One region of the Paenibacillus allorhizoplanae genome, then DNA from elsewhere that is predicted to be linked to it. Evidence: predicted binding sites of a transcription regulator. Region 1 holds the regulator's gene; each other region holds the start of a gene.

Region 1 (3,836 bases):
TTCATGATCTTGAGCATGCAGGAGACTCCATCACACATGACATTTTCAGAGGTTTGAACAAAGTATTTATCACTCCTATTGATCGGGAAGATATTATGGTTCTAGCTTCCAAAGTCGATGATGTTACCGATGGTATTGAGGCTACGATTGCTCGTTTCGACTATTTGAGTGTTTCTCATACAGATTCCTACATGAAAGATTTCTCTGGAGTTATCGTAGACTCATGTCAACATATGCTAGATGCTTTCAAGCTTTTAGCTAAGAAAAAATATATGCAAATTCCGGAGCACACGGTGGCTATAAATAAATTAGAAAATGATGGAGATCGTTTGATGCGCGAAGGAATTCGTCAAATTTTCATCACACGCAAAGACCCCTACGAAGATTTCAAACTCAAAGAAATTTACGAGCGTTTGGAAGAAACAACCGATGCCTGCGAAGATGTCGCTAACATTCTAGACAGCGTAGTACTTCGTTACTCTTAAGACAAGATGTCTGTGTGTACGAAGAAAGTTTTCCAATTGGAAAGCGCTAGGAGGAATTCATGTTAACTTATTTGATCATAATCGTTGCACTAGCCCTGTTATTCGACTTCATCAACGGATTCCACGATACAGCTAATGCGATTGCTACTTCCATTTCTACGCGAGCATTAAGTCCGCGTGTAGCGATTTTCATGGCTGCTTCACTTAATTTTGTTGGGGCTATGGTTTCATCGGAGGTAGCCAAAACAGTAGGCGGAAGTATTGCCAATCCTGCGAAGATCGAAAATGGCGTTGAAGTCGTGATTGCAGCCTTGCTTGCAGCAATCATCTGGAACTTACTTACCTGGTACTTGTCTATTCCATCTTCGTCCTCCCACACGTTACTTGGTGCCTTAGCTGGTGCTGTAATTGCAGGAGCAGGCTTCAATGGCGTTAACTGGAGTGGTTTCACACAAATTATTATCATTCTTATTTTATCGCCGATTATCGCTTTCGTTCTAGGTTATCTCATTATGGTATTGATCAAAAATATCGTGCTGTGGTCAGGTAATACATCCAGATCCAAACTAAATCGTGGTTTTCGTACGTTACAAATCATCTCTGCCGGTTTACTTTCGTATTCCCATGGTGGTAACGATGCGCAGAAGGCGATGGGGATTATCGTGTTTGGTCTTGTTGCAGCCGGCGTTCAAGATGATTTGAATGTACCGATCTGGGTAAAAATTGCTGCAGCCCTCGCGATGGGCCTTGGTACATCCATTGGCGGATGGCGGATCATTAAAACAGTCTCGGGTAAAATTGTTAAAATTGAGCCGATCAACGGCTTTGCCTCGGACTTAACATCATCGATTGTCATTCAAATCTCAACCTTCATTGGTAAACCATTATCCACAACACATGTTATTTCCTCTGCGATTATCGGGACAGGCAGTGTCATGCGATTCCATGAAGTACAATGGGGTACGGTTGGTCGAATGTTAGTCACTTGGGTTATTACCATTCCGATCTCCATGGTTCTTGCTTACACCCTGTACTTTGTGATATTCCGTTTAATCATGTAGTAATAAAAAACAAAGGCACGACCCGCTGAAGCTGCGCGGGTCGTGCCTTTTTCATGCTAATCGAGATAATAAGCTAAGCTTTGAAGCTCTGTCGTGAAATCCGCATAATGCACGCGTACATCTGGCGGCACCTTAATGATGACTGGCGCAAAGTTCAGTATCGCTTCAATGCCACAAGCAACGAATTCATTCGCTACATTCTGTGCTTCAGCCGCGGGAACGGTAATAATACCGATCCGCACACCAAGCTCAGACATAACTGACTTCATTTTATCCATGGGGAGCACAACCAAATTATTAATCACTTCGCCTGTCTTTGAAGGCATGGCATCGAATAAAGCCACAATTTTCATATCATTACGTAAGTACGTATTATAATTGCAAAGTGCTCTGCCTAAATTTCCTGCGCCAACGAGGGCAACTTGAATATGTCGATCTAACTTCAGAATCTGGCGAATCTTCTCTATCAAGTAATTGATATCATAGCCAATCCCTTTTTTGCCAAACTCGCCAAAATAAGCTAAGTCCTTCCGAATTTGAGCAGGATTCAGATCTAATTTCTGACCTAAATCCTGAGAAGACACCGTGGACACATTGTTCATTTGCAACTCGTTTAGATAGCGTAAATAGATAGGTAATCTGCGGACAACAGCTTCTGAAATTTTTTGTGTTTTCACGAATTAAGCTCCTCCCATCCATTGCTCAATCCTCGGCAGCATTTGTTCGCAGGTCATGTGCTCGATCTTCGGACCAGGCAACGAATAGAGGAAGTGCTTGCCATAATACGTCTCAATAACACGTGTATCATAGATAATAACGATCCCTTTGTCTGACGCCCTCCGAACTAATCGACCGAAGCCTTGTTTAAATCGAATAACAGCTTGAGGAACAGAAAATTTCATAAATGGATTCTCATTGCGCTTCTTGATATTCTCACATTTGGCTTCGACAAGCGGGTGATTAGGCGGTTGGAATGGGAGACGAATGATCGCCAGACAACTTAACGCATCTCCTGGAATATCTACACCTTCCCAGAACGAACTAGTGCCCAGTAACACGCACATTTTATTATCTTGGAACATTCGGGTCAACTTACTGCGATTGCCGCTGTCAACACCCTGACCAAGCACAGTGATGCCATGTGGGTTGAGCTTTTCCTTCATTCCTGCATGAACAAGCTTCAACATCCGGTTCGAGGTACATAGAACTAGCATTCGCCCCTTTGTCACCTGTGCAACATCACTTAGAGAGTTGATCAGTGCTTCGATAAAAACGGGATCTCCCGCTCCCTTGATCGTTGGAAAATTACGTGGAATGACGACCAAAGCCTGCTCACGATAGTTAAAAGGTGACGGTAATTGCACTGTTTTCAGCTTACCTGACTCTTCGTCTTCTGGAATGGCTAAGCCTAGCTGCTCCGCCGAGTACTGGAACGATTTATTCACCGAGAGCGTTGCGGAGGTCAAGATAATACTGTCTTTCGTTTCAAAGAAATGCTGCTGCAGCAACCCACTAACATCCGTTGGAACGGAATTCAGTTGAACCGATTTGGCTTTCGCATACGTGCCAGCTTCAATCCAATACACGTACCCTTCATCTGCCATTTTCATAAAGAAATGAAGCGCATCACGATGCGCATACAGCTCTTTCACAGTTCCATTCAGATCGGTCACTAACCCTTGAACACCAAGTCCATCTTGCTGCTCCTTTAGCTCACTCAACAATTTATCCAAAGTTCGCAAAAGTTCACTCGCATTCAGATAAATGTTATCCTCCATAATCAACAACTCACGCCAATTCGCAGGCAGAGTCTCCGGCTTCAAACGCAGCACATATTGCGAAGTTTCCGATTGTGAAGGATCACTTCTGGAGGAAACCAACTCGTACAGGGCTTCACTTAAACGTTCCCAGTCCTCTTTGATCGAAATGATTTTCGGAAACAATCCATCAATCGTGTTACTCCATGCGGCTGCTCGCTCCCCTGCCTCATCCGATTTCTGTAATCGGAAACGAAGCATTGGAAGCTGTCCGCTTCGATTATCCTTATACAGCCACAATAAGGAATGGTAAAACGCAGAGGCATGCAGCTCGATCCCGAGGTGCTTACTTGCCACTTCTTCAAAGTGATGCGCCTCGTCAATCACAAGGTGCTTGTAGGACGGCAGAAGGCGGTTCTCAGCCTTCATATCCGTAAAGAGGAGGGAATGGTTCGTGATGATCACATCAGCCGTATTGGCGTCATTACGAGCTCTGTGGTAGAAGCACTTCTTATACCAAGGGCACATGCGGT
Region 2 (3,836 bases), on a different contig from region 1:
CACGTAAAAGTTTAACCGCTATGCCGGGGGTATTACTAAGGAAAACCTCAAAGTGCTTGATGGGCATCGCAAGTAGCGTCGTTGGTACAATTGTCTCTGCTGTAGCTGGATAATGATTCGCATGAAATAACCCGGTATGCGGGAACATATCACCCGTTTTCAGAAAAGATACAATTTGTTGATGGCCATTTTCGTCCGTCTTGTACGTTTTGATTAAACCATTATGGATGAAGTATACAGCTTCTTTCTCACTGCCTTCTGTAAATACAATTGCTTTCTTGCGATACGATCGCTGAATCATAATCCTGCAAAGACCTTCCATTTCTCCATCGGACAAATCGCGAAACAATGGAACTTGGCGAAGGATCACCCCGGGATCTATGTTATTTTCATTCATTGTCATCTTCCTTCCTGAACACTTATTTGGGCTGTACATGCAAAAAAGAGCCAGACTTCACTCCGGCTCAACCGCTTTTAGTTAAAAATAATCTAACTGCTCTCTTGCCAATTCAGACATATGCTCCGGTGTCAACCGTGGCTCCCAAACGACTTCAACCTTCACCTTAGTGATGCCTAGCTCCCCTTCCAACGCACGCGTAACCCCTCCAACAATGGTATCGTGCATAGGACAACCAGGTGTTGTCAACGTCATTCGAATAGAAACTTCTTCATCTATGAGAACGATCTCATAGACAAGGCCCAAATCTACAATATTAACACCCAACTCTGGATCAAACACTTGTTTGAGACACGTTCGGATTTGCTCCATCGACATGACTTGCTCCATAATGCCATCACTCTCCATTTTCCTTACCTGTTAATTCGTCTTATCTATGAGAACCTTGGCAGATCCGTCAGCCTGATTCTCCACTTGATACGGATAGCCTAATCGTTGTAATCTAACTCCACAATTCTTGCTTTCTTCAACATCCTTTTCACCTCATATCATGCCAATGAACGCTTCTCTCTGTGTCATACTATGACGTGCCGAGTTATACAGCCCCTTCATGCCTCCATACAAGGTATAGAAGAAAGCATCGGGAGCATTCATACTGAAGGTTAGATACTGCTTGGGATCGATTCCGAGCATCCGCTCAAACAAAGCGGCTGTGTCGTAGGCATAGAAGCAAAAGTAGGTGTAGTCAAACTCAGGCATTTTGTCACATATGGTGATGATATCCTCAGCAAACTCTTCTAGATGATCCGACGCTTCTTTTATCATCGTTAGTGCATCTTCCAATGTTGCTGTTATGCGAAGGGTGGTAGGATTAAGAACTTCCACTTTTGCCATCTGTTATATCCCCCCTTAACCAAGCTTCCCAATTTTCACTTGAAATGTTTCAGGTCCTTGCTCTAAGTACTTCCAAGAGAACAATCCAGGTCGTGTTGCTTCAAATTGAAAGCGCAGCGGGCGCGGATCGTGGTCATTAATCAGCAGCATGGCTTCCCCGGATGCAAGCTGATCAAAGGATTCAAAGATGACTTTGTGCTTTAACTGCGGGGGATACTCGGGAGCTTTAATTATAGTTGCGAATTGGTTCATGATTAACCATCCTCCTTGATATTCGTTCTCAATCACACCTTTAGTATACGAGAATATGGAGCGCCAGATTGTGATAGATATCACGATTATTAATAAATACAAAATCACACTTGCCAACATTACCCTCTATTTAGCATGACGATAAACCAAAGCATATATTCCAGAGACAAATAAAGCTCCGCCAATTACATTTCCCATGTACACCGGCACCACATTTCTCAAAAAATCCATCCATGTTGCCTGATTTGAGAAAATAGCCGCAGGAATGACAAACATATTGGCAACGACGTGTTGGAACCCGATCGCCACAAAAGCCATTGTGGGAAACCATATACCTATTATTCTACCTATATCATTATCTGTACTATAGGCTAACCAAACGGCAAGCCCAACTAACCAGTTACAGCCAATACCCGATAAAAGCGCTACTGAGAAGGGTTCCGCAGTTTTAGCGTGGACAATCTTTACAAGTTTAGTTAAATAAACCCCCTGTTCTGTTAAACCAACTAGATGTCCGAAAACATAAGCGATGAATACAGCTCCTAGGAAGTTTCCAACTGTAATGACAGCCCAATTATTAACTAGCTGGTGAAATTTGATCTTTCCGGTAAAGAACGCTGTAGGAACTGCCATCATATTACCGGTAAGAAGTTCGCCGCCTGCAATTATTGTTAATATCAGACCCAACGGAAACACAGCAGCTCCGAATATGCTGCCAACGTCACTCCATGGAGCTGGAAAGACTCCGCTGACCCTGATGTACAGCAAAAAGCCCAAGGCAATATAAGCGCCACCTAAAAAACCGAGAAGGAGCTGCTTCCTAAACCTTAACTGTGCCTTTTTTACTCCTGCTTCCACTGTACGTTCCCATATCTGCTCCGGCTTCATAAATCCCATGTGACTTCCACCTCCATGGCCCTTTACTTCAGTTTAGAGCATCTTTGAGAAATTGTATGTGAATTAAATCACAAATAGAGATAATCTAAAAAAGATATGACTCCACCCCATTGAAGGAAGAGTCACATCCCATAATTTACAAATTCACTTCACGGTCATTTTACAGGAACCATCAAGGTCACCGTGGATCCTTCTCCCAGCTCTGAGTGAATCGTTAACTTGCCGCCAATACTCTTAGCTCTCTCTTCCATACTAAAAAGACCTACCCCTCTAGAACTGCTATTTCTAACAAAGCCTTTCCCTCTATCCTCTATTTGAACCTCGACAACGGAGTCACTCTCATGGACGGTAACACGAGCCTCCGATACATCTGCATACTTGGCAATATTGGTAAGAGCCTCTTGTATCACACGATATATGGTGGTTTCCTCAAGGGCACCCAGCCGTCTACGCAAACGGCTATCCAATTCCACCCTTATCCCGTAATGGTTCGCGTAGTTTTCAATATAAGTACGAACTGCTGGCACAACACCTAAATCATCCAATACTGAAGGTCGAATCTGCCAAGCCAGACTTCGAACTTCCTCAATAATGAAGGTGACATTTTCCCTCAGCAGTGTGATTTCTGAATTCTTTATGTTCTCTTCCCCGATCAGCCTATCCATGTGAATCAACAAGGAAAACAGACTTTGGCCAATACCATCATGCAGCTCACGGGAAAACTTCCTGCGTTCTTCCTCTTGGATTTGCATGACCTGTGACATCATCAGTTGGAGTTCTTCTTGAACTCGTTTTAACTCCGTCACTTCATTTCGAATGGCAAGATATTGATAGGATTGCCCCTCTTCATCCACAAATGGAACGATCGTTGTATCTACCCAATAGACGCTCCCGTCTTTGGCTTTGTTTTTAATCTCGCCGCGCCAGACTTTCCCCGAGGAAATCGTTTGCCACAAATCAGTCATGAATTCTTTCTCGTGATAGCCGGAATTGATAATCCGATGATCTCGACCAATAAGTTCAATTCTTGGATACTTAGAGATTTCACAAAATTTATCATTCACATATAAAATCTTTCCTCTGTGGTCAGTAACAGCAACAATCGAGGACTCGTCGAGAGCAAATTTAACATTGGATAATTGTTTAAGCGAATGTCTCAAATCCTGTTGAAACAAAGAGTCTGAGATATGATCACCAAGATGACTTAACAATTCGGTCACATTCTCGCCAATGACTTCCGGGTACTCTTGGTTTAAATCCTCACTCAAAGTTCAACAGTCCTTTCTTTACAGCGAATTTCACCAATTCCGGTCTCGTCTTGAGACCTAGCTTCTCCATCACGTTGCTTTTATGCGATTCCACGGTTTTGACGCTAAGGATCAATTGTTCTGCGATT
Region 3 (3,836 bases), on a different contig from region 1:
TATATAACTCCTCCTTTTATTGCTGCTGTAATCACATTGTAAGCCTTAATCTCAGAATTCACTGTGAGGAGTATCACAACACTTGTTTCTGTTTCGTGACTTTTAATCACTGTTGCATACTTACGCTTAATTGAACAACAATAAGACCGCAGTTCACCATGTGAACTGTGGTCTTATTGGGAAAGCCTTACTTCATACCGACAAGAACATTATGCCCTTCAAGCCATATAGGGAATGTTCTTACTTGTCCAGTATCCGGCTGCTGGACTTCTCCGGAAAGCAGACTTATTTTACAATCGCGAAGAGGGCAGTAAACATATTCCCCGCTGACTAGACCCTCGGCGAGAGGGCCTCCTTTCTTATGCCCTGTTCTATTCTCAAGTGCATACAGAACGCTTTCCGACAAACGGAACACGGCAATCTCGGTTTCTCCGATCTGAACGACCTTCCCAAGATGCAGGGGGAAATCTCCAATACTGCCTATCGAATAATAACTCACTCTATCAATAACCTTTGCTGCTTCCATGGTATTCCCTCCCTCACTTCACTTGAATATTCTCATATAATTGATGCTGAAGTTCTTCCTGCTCAACAACTTCTTTCCAGGGATCTTGCAGCCCTAGAAGCGCATGCTCAATTCGCTGCTCCAGCTCTTTTCGCCGCTCTATATTCTCAACAACCTCTTTAATAATGGACTGAAGACCTACCCGTTCGATCCAATCGGATGTTCGCTCCCCGTACTTCCCAGATTCCCGATAAAACTGAATAAATGCTGCTGCGAGCTGAATTAATTCTTTATCGGTTTTCACTTTACATAAGAGATCAGCGGCTCTTAATTTCACGCCACCGTTACCGCCAACGTAAATCTCCCAACCGCCATCATTGCCAATGATGCCGAAATCCTTAATCTCCGCCTCGGCGCAATTACGCGGGCAGCCGTTCACTGCCATTTTGAACTTGGCAGGCATCCAAAGCCGTTCGAACTTCTTCTCCAGCAGAATCCCCATGCTGATAGAATCCTGAGTACCGAAACGGCAAAATGTAGAGCCTACGCATGTTTTAACTGTGCGAATGGCTTTCGCATAGGCATAGCCTGAAGGCATACCGAGCTCTTCCCACATGTGTGGAAGATCCGCTTTTTTCACGCCTAATAAGTCAAGACGCTGTCCTCCTGTAACCTTCACCATCTTCACTTCATACTTGTCTGCGACATCGGCAATTTTCCGAAGCTGCTCGGGAGTGGTAACCCCGCCATACATACGGGGAACCACAGAGTAGGTACCGTCTTTCTGGATATTCGCATGCAGTCTCTCATTGACAAATCTGGAATCCCGCTCATCCTCATGAGCTTCTGGCCAAACCATCCCAATATAATAGTTAATGGCGGGTCTACATTTCGAGCATCCTTCCGGATTATGCCATTCTAACACGTTCATCACTTCTCGAACGTGGGATAACCGTTTATCTCTGATTGCAGCAATGACATCTTCACGGCTATGGATGGTGCAGCTACAGAGCGTTTCTTTGACCGCATGGTTTCCTTCATAACGGTCGCCTAATGTCAGAGCAAGAAGCTGCTCCACCATCGGCTTACAGCCCCCGCATGATCGGCTGGCGCCCGTACATAATTTTATTTCTTCTACCGTGCTAAGCCTCTTATCCGTAATGGCTTGAATAATCATACCTTTGGTAACCCCGTTGCAGCCACATACGATCTCATCGGTTGGCATCGCAGTGACGAAAGCCAAAGGATCCGATCCCTCTATTGAGGGCGTGCCCATCAGTTGTTCATGTATCTCCTGCGTCATCGGTTCCTGAGCCTTTATCCATTTCAACAGTTGGGCGGAGTCACTCACGTCACCGAACAACACGCCTCCGATAATGCGATTTTTTTTAAGCAGCACCTTTTTGTAAGTTTTCTTCCAATTATCTTGTAAGCAAATAACATCAACATCCGGCCCATCTTGAAACGCCCCGGCGGAAAAAACATCCACGCCGGAAATTTTGAGTTTGGTAGATACAATCGATCCTTTATAGGGTTCCGTTGGCATGTCACATAGATGCTTGGCTAGCACAGCCCCTTGCTCAAATAACGGAGCTACTAAACCATAGCTGACACCACGGTGCTGGTTGCATTCCCCTACAGCGAATACACCCTGAGCACTTGTTTGCATAAGATCGTCAACAACAATACCCCGTCTTACTTCTAAACCGCAATTTCGAGCAATTGTCGTTTCAGGAGCAATCCCCACCGCCATTACGATAAAATCCGCTTCAAGTACGGAACCATCTTCGAAGAGAAGTCCTTTGACATGTTCACCGCCAAATATTTCAATGGTCTTTTTATTTAATTGAAAATGCATGCCTTGCTCTTCCAGTTCTGTCTTCAACATGGCAGATGCTGCTGTATCGAGTTGTCTCTCCATTAAGTCTGAGAATAAATGTACAACGGAAACATCCATGCCTAATTTAAGAAGTCCCCTGGCAGCCTCGAGTCCAAGCAAACCGCCGCCAATAACAGCTGCTCTCTTAAACACGCTTGCCGCATGTACCATTCTGTTGCAATCATGAATATCACGGAAGCTGACAATCCCATCTTTATCGATGCCTGGTATAGGAAGCATGACAGGATTGGAGCCGGTCGCTATGATGAGTCTATCGTATGGCTGAGTCTGTCCATTGCTCATGTGTACTTGTTTAGAAGTAAGGTCTATTTGAGTAACTTCAACGCCTATTAACAATTGAATATGATTTCTTTCGTACCAGTCATAATCATTAAGAATAATGTCGTCGAATGTCTTGCTTCCTTCGAGCAAGTAAGACAATTGAATACGATTATAATTAGGGTGCGGCTCTTTACCAATGACGGTAATCTCATACTTGTCTGGTGTCAATTTCAATATTTGTTCAATCGTATTGATTCCCGCCATTCCATTGCCGATAAGTACCAGCCTTGGTCGATCTGCTTTTACAGGCATGCTCTTTTCCTCCTGACAAATCTGTCTCTCTTAGATATGTTCAAATTCCATATTCTTTTGCTACTCTAATCATAGATCTATTGGTAGTCGAACGATGTGAGAATTGTCACAACTTATACTAAGAAAGAGGTTTATTTCTAGATGCAAAAAAAGAGGCATGGTAGAATAACCCATACCTCCTTCTATCATGCGGTTGTAATAAGTCCATACGTACCATCGTTTCTGCGATAAACAAGTTCAGTTTTGCCCGAATCTCTGTTAAAAAACAAGTGGAAGTTATGGTCAAGCAACAGCATTTGAAGAATTGCTTCCTCAATATCTTCTGGTTTATTCGGAACGGTCTTAACGCGGGCTACTTCAAATGGAGAATCATTCTCCCTGCTTGCATGTTCCATGCTATCAAATGAAAGAACCCTTAACCCGCTTTGCTGGCGCATTCTATGCTTGATCTTGTCCTTTAACTTTCGCGTCTGTCTTTCTAATTTATCAGCGACAACATCGATCGATGCGTACATATCATCTCGTTTTTCTTCTGCACGAAGCACGGTACCTTTGCAGGTGATCGTTACTTCTACAACATGAATTTGTTTATGCCCCTGAACCGAAAGGGTAACATGCATGTCACAAGCTTCTTCAAACCAAGATGCCAATCGCCCCAATTTGCGTTCCACATATTCCTGTAAGGATGGGGTTACTGTTAAATCTTTTCCATGTACAATCAGTTTCATTCGGCTCATCTCCTATGAGAAAAAGGATTCCAAATCTGTCAGCACTTTCTCTGTTAACGGAAAAATAAGTTGTTCTTCCATGGTAAAGTGGTCATTTAATATCAAACATGCTTGTAAGAGATGCGCTGCC
Region 4 (3,836 bases), on a different contig from region 1:
GAATATACTTAGCAAAGATTACACGCATATTGGTATCGGCATTGTAGATGGCGGGCCGTGTGGTAAAATGTTCACCCAACAGTTTATTGGTAAATAGACAACATAGGAAAAAGGACGTAACGGATGCGTGAGCATTCATTACGTCCTTTTTGTTTCAACGATGCTTATGTGGCAGATACAGGTTTAATTGCTTCGGTCCATTCCGTGTACTTCTGGAGTGCTGCACCTTGCTCAATCGCATGACGGGCCATATAGATGCCTTCTTCAATGGAGCCAGCTTTCTGGGAAATCCACAAACGGACAGCACTGTTGAGTAGTACCATATTTAAGTAGGGGAGTGGAGCATCGCCACGAAGGACAGAAAGTGTGGTCTCTGCTTGCAGTTCAGCCGTCCATTCCTGGGCTGGCACTTCAACCATCAGCTCATAAATTTCAGGATCTACAATGAATAACTCACTTGCCCCGTCTTGGATAAGGTAGGTTCTTGTACGTTTATCGACACCTAAGTCCTCTGAGCCCTCCATACCCTGCACCACAATACCTCGAGAAACACCTAATTCAATGAGCAAATTCGTGATTTTCTCAAAAACAGTGCCGTGAAACACACCAACAGCCATATAAGGAGCTTCTGTAAAACGCAGCAGCTTCTCCGCAGTATTGAACACGGTTCTCAAACCGAGTTCTTTACGAATTTCGCGCAGCTCGCCAAGCGGCTCACACCAGCTTTCGGTCGGTGTGAATAAGAAGCCTGTTCGCGCCGCAGCAGAAACTAATGCTTCACGTGATGCTTCAAGTGCATTTACCCCCATTGCTGTAAGCACATCGGATAAGGTGATGCCCCATTTAGGAGGCATGCTAGGGCTGCCGTGCAAAGTTGTTGGCAATCCGCAGGCTGCGAGTACGAATGCGGTCGGTAATGTTGCGATAAATGTGCGAGTGCGACCATCATAGGGACCGGCACAGTCGATACTTCCAGCCATGGGATAAGTGCTAATACGTTGTCGTAAGGCATGAATAAAGGCTTTGATTTCATCGGGCGATTCCATTTTAATTCGCTCAGCTACAAGAAAAGCGCCGATCTGAGCTTGGGTGGCTGCACCGGTTAGTATGAGTTCGGCTGCTTGAGCCGCTTCTTCATAGGTAAGGTCTCTGGCTCCGCGTTTACCGCGGCCTACTTCTTTTAATAAGGATATCATCGTTTGCGGCCCCCTTTGTTCTGATCCTGTAGTATCTGATATACCTTGACGATGGAGGTTGCGACGTCGACCATACGCTTACGTTCATTCATAGCTTGTTTACGGAGGAAATCATAAGCTTCAGCTTCCGAGATGCCTTTGATTTCGCATAAAATTCGCTTCGCCTGATCAACCCACTTACGTTCTTCAAGCTTGGACAGCAGTTGTTCGCGCTCCTGATGCCACTCGGTTCGTTGGAAATAATGGTTCACACCCAGTATCAACGCACAATGAATTTCTAGTGGGCTCATCGTGGGACCGATCAAGCCATCTATTCCCGCATCCATCTTGCATTCATTAGAAGGAAAAGTTTGCGTATCACACCACCAGAATATGGGAAGACTCCGCTGTGCAAGCAAGCGTATACGCCAATCTGTGACTTGTTCGGGACCTACTGATAATAATACAGCATCGACCTTAGGGATGATAAAGGAAATTTCTTTCATATTAGATGAAGTATAAATGCGGAACCCCAAATCCTTCATGATTTCATCAGGTAAAAATTCTTTTCCTTGCATGTCTTCCGTTCGAACAGCATGTGAGGGCTCAGAGGAGGTAGCTGAGCGAGTTGTCATGAACTCGTCGACCAGAATGAATGATTGCAACATGGGAATACCTCCATCTTGAATAACTTTAACTCATGACAAGTACATGTTAGGTTTTGATCTTAATTCGATCATTATTGGTATTATTATACGGCAATACTATAGCATATGCACCTGAAATTTGTCGATATGCTACTCAAATTCTCTCATAATTTTTTTTGTGTTAAGTTTATTGACATAGAATTAAGTGCATCGTATAATCAAGTTAAGAAATCGGCACAATGATGTGCCACCCGACGAAGGCAACGGCGCCTATCCCCTTACAATTACGTAACTGGATAGGCTTTTTATGTTCAATGTAATGAAAAAATTACATCTATCATGCTGTCCACGAGGAAGTGGCAGCAGTGGCAATGAGGCCGATAAACATCCCATGATTGATAGGGGTATGTTTGTCGGCCTTTTCTGTCAACGTGCAGTCAAGAAAATGGATAGGACAAAAAGAAGGCGAAAAGCCTCACAAAAGGAGAGGGATTGCATGGTAGATCGGAAAAGTTTTATGCAAGTAGGGCACAAAGGGTCTTTGTTCAGTTCATTCTTGTATTTTGACATGAGCTTCATGGTCTGGGTGCTTCTTGGACCGCTAGCTGTCATCCTAGCCAAAGATTTTGGGTTGGATGCCGCACAAAAAGCTAATTTGGTTGCTTTACCAACTTTAGGGGGGGCGGTCTTACGACTAGTACTTGGCGTACTAACGGATAAAATTGGTCCTAAACTAACAGGACAGATTGGGCTTTCTCTTACCTTAATTCCATTATTCTGGGGATGGCAGTTCGCTAACACGATGGGAGATATGTATTTTGTAGCTCTAATGTTAGGTATTGCAGGAGCAAGCTTTGCTGCAGCACTACCGCTCGCTAGCAGCTGGTACCCGCCACAGTATCAAGGATTAGCAATGGGGATTGCAGGTGCAGGAAATAGCGGGACGATTTTTGCTACCTTGTTTGCAAATCGTTTAGCACAACATTATGGAGACTGGCACGTTGTTTTCGGAATTGCCATGATTCCAATCGCAATAACGCTTGTCATATTTAGTATTTTGGCAAAGGATAGTCCCAATAAACCAGCACCAAAAACGATTGCAGAGTACGGTAAAGTATTGAAACAGAAGGATTCGTGGTTGTTCTGTATTTTCTATAGTGTAACTTTCGGTGGTTTTGTAGGAATGGCATCTTATCTTACGATTTTCTTTAATACACAATATGGGCTTTCTCCTGTGCGTGCTGCAGACTTTACAACTTTATGCGTCATCGGTGGTAGCTTCTTCCGTCCCGTTGGAGGATGGCTTGCAGATAAGATTGGCGGAATTCGTATGTTAATGGTTCTATATGGCGTTGTTGGTTTAATGATGGCAGGTATCTCGACGCTTCCTGCACTTTCTTTGACAACAGTCATGCTCTTCGTTGCAATGATGGCCTTCGGAATGGGGAATGGTTCGGTATTCCAACTCGTGCCACAGCGTTTCAAAGCGGAAATTGGTGTGATGACAGGAATTGTTGGAGCAGCAGGGGGATTAGGTGGTTACTTCTTGCCTAAAATTCTTGGAAACCTGAAATTATCCACGGGTTCTTTCACACCAGGCTTCCTGATTCTCAGTGGAATTGCACTAAGTTGTATCGTCATTATTGCGGTTGTTCAAGGGCAATGGAAACGTACATGGATTGGCGAAGGCGGCAAGGTGAAAGTAGCGTCTTCGAGCATGGATACGATACAGGCTTAACATAAGCAGGAACGCCGCTGATTCTACGTGGTCAGCGGCACATCCAGTAAAGTTTTTGCTCATGCAGCCTGCTCTTCAGGCTGTATGGGCAAAGACGTTACGACTAGCGTCTTTGCAGTTCTTTCGAACAATCGAACTGCTCAAGCTCCATATCCCAAATTAGTCATTTGGGAGCTTTGCTCCTAAATGACCCTTTTTTCTCACAACTCAAATACAATTGAATGCCATAGTAAATGGATGGAAGGATGATCACAATGACAGTCAAAAAAGAGAAGC

The links. Region 1 encodes Rex, which represses fermentation and respiration genes when NADH is low (regulators of the CRP and FNR family bind a similar motif). Its sites were predicted from a motif close to TTGTGAAATATTTCACAA; they were not measured.
Region 2: L6I86_RS10270 (DUF2249 domain-containing protein) is a predicted target of Rex. The motif match lies at 1,612-1,629, and genes of this name have one in related genera.
Region 3: nirB (nitrite reductase large subunit NirB) is a predicted target of Rex. The motif match lies at 3,073-3,090, and genes of this name have one in related genera.
Region 4: L6I86_RS32775 (nitrate/nitrite transporter) is a predicted target of Rex. The motif match lies at 2,286-2,303, and genes of this name have one in related genera.

What each region holds. Positions count from the first base shown of each region.
Region 1 is NZ_CAKMMW010000002.1:604,750-608,585, forward strand. Features, by position in the region: gene L6I86_RS05325 (DUF47 domain-containing protein) at 1-485, shown strand, start outside; gene L6I86_RS05330 (inorganic phosphate transporter) at 545-1,546, shown strand; gene L6I86_RS05335 (redox-sensing transcriptional repressor Rex) at 1,603-2,223, opposite strand; gene dinG (ATP-dependent DNA helicase DinG) at 2,227-3,836, opposite strand, start outside.
Region 2 is NZ_CAKMMW010000004.1:379,885-383,720, forward strand. Features, by position in the region: gene L6I86_RS10255 (Crp/Fnr family transcriptional regulator) at 1-301, opposite strand, end outside; gene L6I86_RS10260 (metal-sulfur cluster assembly factor) at 479-805, opposite strand; gene L6I86_RS10265 (hypothetical protein) at 941-1,291, opposite strand; gene L6I86_RS10270 (DUF2249 domain-containing protein) at 1,307-1,543, opposite strand; gene L6I86_RS10275 (formate/nitrite transporter family protein) at 1,670-2,440, opposite strand; gene L6I86_RS10280 (PAS domain-containing sensor histidine kinase) at 2,596-3,708, opposite strand; gene L6I86_RS10285 (response regulator) at 3,701-3,836, opposite strand, start outside.
Region 3 is NZ_CAKMMW010000004.1:395,079-398,914, forward strand. Features, by position in the region: gene L6I86_RS10350 (hemerythrin domain-containing protein) at 1-1, opposite strand, end outside; gene nirD (nitrite reductase small subunit NirD) at 188-526, opposite strand; gene nirB (nitrite reductase large subunit NirB) at 540-2,978, opposite strand; gene hpf (ribosome hibernation-promoting factor, HPF/YfiA family) at 3,164-3,706, opposite strand; gene L6I86_RS10370 (hemerythrin domain-containing protein) at 3,719-3,836, opposite strand, start outside.
Region 4 is NZ_CAKMMW010000035.1:5,027-8,862, reverse strand. Features, by position in the region: gene L6I86_RS32790 (peptidoglycan-binding protein) at 1-97, shown strand, start outside; gene L6I86_RS32785 (anthranilate phosphoribosyltransferase) at 165-1,196, opposite strand; gene L6I86_RS32780 (ANTAR domain-containing response regulator) at 1,193-1,843, opposite strand; gene L6I86_RS32775 (nitrate/nitrite transporter) at 2,319-3,560, shown strand; gene nirB (nitrite reductase large subunit NirB) at 3,815-3,836, shown strand, end outside.